Regions from separate parts of the Ornithinicoccus hortensis genome, predicted to be linked through region 1. Evidence: predicted binding sites of a transcription regulator. Region 1 holds the regulator's gene; the other holds the start of a gene.
What was found. The regulator LexA, encoded in region 1, represses DNA repair genes until DNA is damaged. The targets are predictions, from matches to a motif close to TCGAACANNTGTTCGA.

Region 1 (3,401 bases):
GCAACACCACCGACGGCGTGCACGTGGCCTCGACCGGTGGCGTGTGGAGCGCCCTGGTGGGCGGGTTCGGCGGGATGCGGGACAGCCACGGGCAGCTCGGCTTCGACCCCCGGCTGCCCGCGGAGTGGCCCGAGCTCTCCTGGACGATGGCCTGGCTCGGGTCGCGCCTGCGGATCACCGTGCGGCAGGACGAGATCGTCCTCCGGGTCGAGGACGGCGAGACCGTCGAGGTCTCCGTGCGCGGCGAACACCACACCGTGGGTTCCGAACAGGTTTCCGTGCCCCTCGACGGCCAGGGCCCCCTCCTGACGACGCCGACGAAGACCTCCTGACGACGCCGGAAAAGCCTTCGTGACCAGGCCGGCGAAGGCCCCTTCAGGGCCTGTCGGCCCCCCGCCGGATGCGGCGCTGCCCACGGTCTTGTGGTGAGGTGGACCCATGAACGACCCCCAGGAACTGCAGCCCGAGGACCTGACCGGTCAGGATCCGCTGCTCCCGGAGACCGGTGAACCGACCCCCGGGGAGTCGGAGATCGACCGACTGGTCGAGCAGATCGAAGGACCCGAGGACCGCACCGGCATGGCGGCCCTGTGGAGCGTCACGATGAACCTGCCGAACTGGTGGTTCATCGCGGTCGGTGAGGAGGGGATGGAGTCCCCCGCCGCGGCCGAGGTCGACGGGCAACTGGTGCTGCTGGCTTTTACCGACAGCCACCGGGCACGCCACTTCGCGGTCCAGCAGCAGATGATTGCCGAGGGCGAGGACCTCGCGGCGATCGCCCTGCCGCCGCGTCAGGTCGTCGAATCTGCCGCCGCCTACAGTTCGGCGGACATTGAGGGCCTGATGTTCGACTCCAACATCAGTGGGTTCTACCTGCCAGTCGACCAGATGGCCGCCCTGTGGGATGCGGTCATGGAGTCCGACGACGAACCCGACGAGGGCACGGAGCCCGGCCAGCCGACCGGCTGATCACGGCGCTGGCCGAGCCGACGCCGGCTCCCACGCGATCGCGTGCGAGCGCCCCTCCGGGGCCCTGACTGTGCCGGTCCGCGCGAGCCTCGCTCTCGGCCGGGCTCCGCTGTCCGGGACGGCCCGGATCAGTCGGTTCCCCAGGAGGGACGGGCTCAGTTGCCCGGGATCTCCAGGACCTGGCCGGCCTGCACCTGCAGGCTGTTCATGTCGTTGGCCAACTGGATCTGCACGATCGCGGAGTTCACCGAGAGGTCGGGCAGCTGTGTCGCGGCGATCTCGGACAGGGTCTGCCCGGGCTGGACCACGACGGTCTCGACCGAGGAGGCCCCCGCCGGGAGCACCGATCCGATGACCGCGGCCACGGTCACCGCCAGCAGGAGCGTCACCGTGCCGGTCAGGACCAGCCGACCGCGACGGGTGATCCGCCCGCGGGCCGGGGCCACGCGGGCAGGGGCTACGCGGACCGCAGCCGCCGGAACCTCGGGGGCGGCGAGCACGCGCAGCCGCGGACGGCTGACCTTCGGATCGCGCTCCGAGAGCGGCGCGACCGGCGCATGCCCCTGCGCCAACTCCCCCTCGTGGACCAGCCGCAGGTGTCCGCGGCCGCCCCGGGGGGCCCTGCGCTCCGGGGCCTCGGCCAGGTCGTGCAGTACGGGTGCTGCGCTCATGGTGTCCTCCAGCTCTGTCGTCGGTCGTCCTGCTCGACGCGTACATGCGTGCGATAGAACGTCTGTCTCATGTGTAGCACAGTCGTACGAGAAATGTCGACACGCCGCGTCGAACAGATGTTTGCCCGACGGGTCGAATGCTCGTACGCTTGTTCATGTCGGGAAGCACACCAGACGCCACCGACAGAGCGGCTGACCAGCCGTTTCAGGGCCCGAGGGGTAGGAGAAGACGATGGGCAAGATCCACGAGTTCCCGGAGCGGGACGAGGAGCGTCCCGCGCTGACCGCGCGACAGCGCAAGGTACTGGACATGATCCGCGAGTCGGTCGACACCCGGGGCTACCCACCCAGCCTGCGGGAGATCGGCGACGTCGTCGGCCTCACGTCCCCCTCCTCCGTCGCGCACCAGCTGAAGATGCTGGAGCGCAAGGGCTACCTGCGCCGCGACCCCAACCGCCCGCGCGCGATCGAGATCGTCGTCCCGGGCGCCGACGGCCAGGCCACCGGATACCGTCGCCCCGTCGGCGCCGGCGCGGCCCCCTCGGGCACGGGGGAGCACCCCGTCACGGACGTCGGCGACGAGACCGGCATCGGGGACGCGCGGCCCGAGGCGAGCTACGTGCCGCTGGTCGGCCGGATCGCCGCCGGCGGTCCGATCCTGGCCGAGGAAGCCGTGGAGGACGTCTTCCCGCTGCCCAAGCAGCTGGTGGGTGATGGCGAACTGTTCCTGCTCAACGTGGTCGGCGACTCGATGATCGACGCCGCGATCTGCAACGGGGACTGGGTCGTCGTGCAGCGGCAGCAGAGCGCCGACAACGGCGACATCGTCGCGGCGCTGCTCGACGACGAGGCGACCGTCAAGACGCTGAATCGCAAGGACGGCAAGGTGTGGTTGATGCCGCACAACGAGGCCTACGACCCGATCGACGGCGACCACGCCGTGATCCTCGGCAAGGTCACGGCGGTGCTGCGCCGCATCTGATCCCGCTCCGCACGGCGCCGTCCCCCAGGCGGCGGCGCCCCCGTGCGGCACATACCGGTGCCGCCCGCCGACCCTCCACCCCTTCGGCGGGCGGCACCGTCACGTGCAGGCCGTGCCGGCCCTGCATGCCGTGCCTGACAACAGGCTGCGCCGGCGGTCAGGCCCGCATGCCAGCGCTGCGCAGGTGTTGCGCCCCGGGATGGTGCCCCCCGGCATACGAGGCGGCATGGGCGGCGGGCACGTCGGGCGAGTATCCGGAGAGGTTGCGCGCGAGGTGCTCCTGCTCGAGCGGGACGTCCATCTCGGGGTCGGGCCCGACGGTGCCCCGGAGCCCGTAGTAGCTGAACCACTCGTCGGGCGTCGCGTGCACCCCCTCCGGTGTCTCGGTCAGCGTGGGCCCGTAGTCGATCGCCTCGCCGGAGTAGGGCACCCGGATCCCGTCCTCGTGCGGCACCGCCCCGTAGAGCGGCACGACCCGCAGCACCTCGCCGTGCTGGATCAACCCCCACGCCGGGTGGTCGTCTCGCGTGTCGAGGAAGGCCTCGAGCAACTCACCGGCCGCACGACCGTCGAGGTCGAAGACGGGGCGACCGGCCAACACCGACACCTGGTCCTTGGTCATGCTCATCGCACACCTCCGGGCGAACGGGGTCCCGGGGACGTCCCGGGTCCCTCCCCCGAACGTAGCCCTCCCTGGGCGCCCGCGGTAGTCCCGGAAGTCACCGACCGCGGCTCAGGCGAGGTCCGCGACGAGCCTGGGCAGGACGTCGCCGAGCAGC
Region 2 (3,401 bases), 280 kb from region 1:
TGGCACGGGGTGGAACTCATGCGCCACCTGGCCTTCGGGTACCTGTCCTGGCCGACGGCAGGCCACGCGCTGTACTTCGTGGTGATGACGGTCGTCGGCGTGTGGTTCAGCACGACCCGGCTGAGGGCACTCTTCCTGCGCTGATCGCCCGTCCGGTCAGGTGGTGCGGGCGGTGCAGGCGGCCACCAGGTCGGTGAGCGCGGCCCGGGACTCCTCGGCGAGATCCGGTATGCCGTGCAGGGCCGCCGTCGCCCGGTCGGCACCGTCGGTGATCATCTGCTCGGTCAGCTCGACCGCACCGCTGCGGAGCAGGACGTTCCGGACCGTCGCCACGCGGGCGGGGTCCAGGTCGGGGTCGCCCAGGGCGCCGAGCAGCATCTCGACGTCGTCCGGCGCGGCATGCTCCACCGCGTGTGCGATGAGCACCGTGCGCTTGCCCTCGCGCAGGTCGTCGCCGGCCGGCTTGCCGGTCGCGTCCGGGTCGCCGAACACCCCGAGGATGTCGTCCCTCAGCTGGAAGGCCCGGCCGAGCTCCCGGCCGTAGTCGCTCAAGCCGGCGGCGGTGCACTCGTCCCAGCCCGCGGCATACGCACCGATGAGCAGCGGCTGGCGCACCGAGTAGTTGCCGCTCTTGTAGTGGATGACGCGCAGGCACTGCTCGACGCGCTCGGGGTAGGAGAGGTCGTCCCAGTCGCGGACCGACTCCAGGACGTCGAGGAACTGTCCGCCCATCAGCTGGGTGCGCATGTCGTCGAACTCGGCGCGGGCGTTGGCGAGCTGGTCGGCGGGGAGCCCCGAGCCGGCGAACATCCGGTCGCACCAGGTCAGGCAGAGGTTGCCGGCGAGGATCGCGCCGGCCTCGCCGAACCGGGCCGAGTCGCCGGTCCACCCCGCCTGCTCGTGCGTGGCGGCAAAGGTGCGGTGGGCGGTGGGACGTCCGCGGCGCAGGTCGGAGTCGTCCATCACGTCGTCGTGCAACAGGGCCGCGGCCTGGAACATCTCCATCGAGGCGGCCGCGCGGACCAGTGCCTCGGAGTCCGCGCCGCCGGCCGCCCGGTAGCCCCAGTAGAGGAACGCGGCCCGCAGTCGCTTGCCGCCGGCCAGCAGGTTGTCGACGGCGTCGACCAGGGCACTCATCGGGTCGCCGAGCTCGGACAGCACGGATCGCTGGTGGGCGATCTCGGTGTCGAGGGCGGCCTGCACGCGGTCGCGCAGCGCCACACCCGACCGGGGGTGCTGGGGCACGGGGTCCTCCTGTCCGGCGCACGGGTCGTCCGGCAGGTCCGAGCCTACGTGGTCCCCGCGTGGGTGCGGCAACGGGTCGGGCCATCCCCTCCGTGGCCCGACCCGTCCTGTCGGTGCCGTGGTGTCCGATGGTGTCGCGCGGGAGGTGTTCCCCGGGAAGTTGTCCACAGGAGGGGACGGGGATTGACATGGTGTCGGTGGCGAAGCGTACATTTGTGCTATCGAACATAAGTCCGATCGAATGGTGTGGAGGTCAGCGTGAGCCGGCGGTACTCGGAGCAGGTCGAGGTGCGGATGGGGGAGCCGATGACCGGTCCGTTGGAGGGGGCGGTGGGTCGGTTCGGGACGGTGCCGACGGCGTTCATCTGGCGGGGCCGGCTGCACGTGGTCACGGCGGTGCTGGGGCACTGGACCCAGCGACTCCCGTGGTGGCGTGGGGCCTGGTCCGAGGGTGCGGGGACGGAGGTGCAGACGGAGTTGGAACAGGACGTATGGCGTGTGGAGGCCAGCGCGGGGCGGTTGCTCGGCGCCGGTGTCTACGACCTGACCCGTGGCGAGCAGTGGCGGCTGCTCCGGGTCGCTGACTGAGCGAGAGGCGGCAGGTGTGAGAAGCGAGCAGAGGAGAGAACGATGACCATGACGACGACGAGTCCCGTGCCGGGGGTGGCGACACCGCGACCCGCGGGGGAGCGGGGAGAGCCCACGCCGACGGCGCCCGCGGCGACCGTGCTGGACCTGCTGGAACGTTCCCGTGACGGGCTGGTGCAGGCCTGTCACAGCGAGCTGGCGGCCGAGCGTTACACCGAGGCCCACCTGGCGGCGCTGCGCGCCGCGGCCGCGCTGCTGGCATCGCGCAGTGCCCCGTCCGGGCGGGCCCGGCCGCGCAGCGTCTGGGAGGTGCTGCCGACCGTCGCGCCCGAGCTGGGCGAGTGGGCGACCTTCTTCGCCGGCACCGGACGGCGCAGGATCTCCCTGGAACGGTCCATGTCGGGAGTCAGCCCCCGCGAGGCCGATGACCTGGTCCGCCAGGCCGAGACCTTCCTGGAGCTGATCCGTGCCGCGCTGCACCTGCCGATGGCCGCACCGCTCCCGGGCGAGCTGACGCCGATCATCCGCTGATGGCCGTCCCGGACTTCGCCCACCTGCACGTGGCGTCGAGCTGCTCGATGCGCTATGGCGCCTCGACCCCGGAGGACCTGGTGGAGCGTGCGGTGCAGCTGGGGCAGTCGACCCTGGCGCTGACCGACCGGGACGGCGCCTACGGGGCGGTCCGGTTCGTGCAGGCCTGCGACAGGGCAGGGATCTCCCCGGTGCTCGGGGTCGACCTGGCGTTGGAACGGTCGGCGCTCGACCCCAGCGCCGCCGGGGCAGCGCGGGCAGCGTGGGGGTCGGGGGCAGCGTGGGGGGCGGGGGCAGCGTGGGGGGCGGGGGCACGCCGGGCGGACCAGGCCGTGGGCACCCGCACCCTGGAGCTCCCGGAGGCGGCCCTGGTGCCGCGTCCCGGTCGCGCCCAGCCGGTCAAGGGCGGCGCCCTGGTCGACGACCAGCACCCGCGGGTCACCGTGCTGGCCCGGGGGCAGCACGGGGGGATGGCGCCGGGTGCCGGATGGGCGCGACTGTGCCGGCTGATCACGCACACCCACCTGGCCGGGGAGCGGGGCTCTCCGCGCACCACGCCGGAGCTCCTGGCCCGGGCGGCCGCTCCCGTGGACGGCGTGGCACCGGTGGTGGTGCTGCTCGGGCCGGACTCCGACGTCGGCCGCGCGGTCCGGCACCGCAGGAACGCCCGGGCGGCGGACCTGGTGCGGGCGTGGACCCACCGGCTGCCCGCCGGGGCGGTCGTCATCGAGGTGGTCTGCCACGACGGGCCGGCGGACAGCCCGGCGAGCCTGGCCCACGCGGCCCGGATGTGGGGGCTGGCCATGGAGCACGGTCTGCCTGCCGTCCTCACCTCGGCCGCCCGGCATGCCACCGCCGACCAGGCCCGGATCGTCGACGTGCTCGACGCGGCCCGCCGGATGGTCGCCCTGGACGAGCGGCACCTGGACCGGGTCAGCACCGCCGGCCACCTGGCCGAGACCGGTCACATGGTGGCGCTGGCGCACCGGTTGGCCGACGCGGTCGGCCCGGCCGGAGACGCGGACGCCCTGCTGTCG

Region 2: the regulator LexA is predicted to act here: its motif matches at 1,467-1,482, upstream of FB467_RS08735 (DUF6504 family protein).

The regions. Positions count from the first base shown of each region.
Region 1 covers NZ_VFOP01000001.1:1,602,314-1,605,714, reverse strand. Annotated here, with positions in the region: gene FB467_RS07495 (glycoside hydrolase family 65 protein) at 1-332, shown strand, start outside; gene FB467_RS07490 (hypothetical protein) at 439-969, shown strand; gene FB467_RS07485 (LysM peptidoglycan-binding domain-containing protein) at 1,125-1,640, opposite strand; gene lexA (transcriptional repressor LexA) at 1,873-2,622, shown strand; gene FB467_RS07475 (hypothetical protein) at 2,780-3,250, opposite strand; gene FB467_RS07470 (Sir2 family NAD-dependent protein deacetylase) at 3,356-3,401, opposite strand, start outside.
Region 2 covers NZ_VFOP01000001.1:1,885,411-1,888,811, forward strand. Annotated here, with positions in the region: gene FB467_RS08725 (ABC transporter permease) at 1-144, shown strand, start outside; gene FB467_RS08730 (polyprenyl synthetase family protein) at 157-1,245, opposite strand; gene FB467_RS08735 (DUF6504 family protein) at 1,504-1,833, shown strand; gene FB467_RS08740 (SAV_6107 family HEPN domain-containing protein) at 1,876-2,364, shown strand; gene FB467_RS08745 (DNA polymerase III subunit alpha) at 2,364-3,401, shown strand, end outside.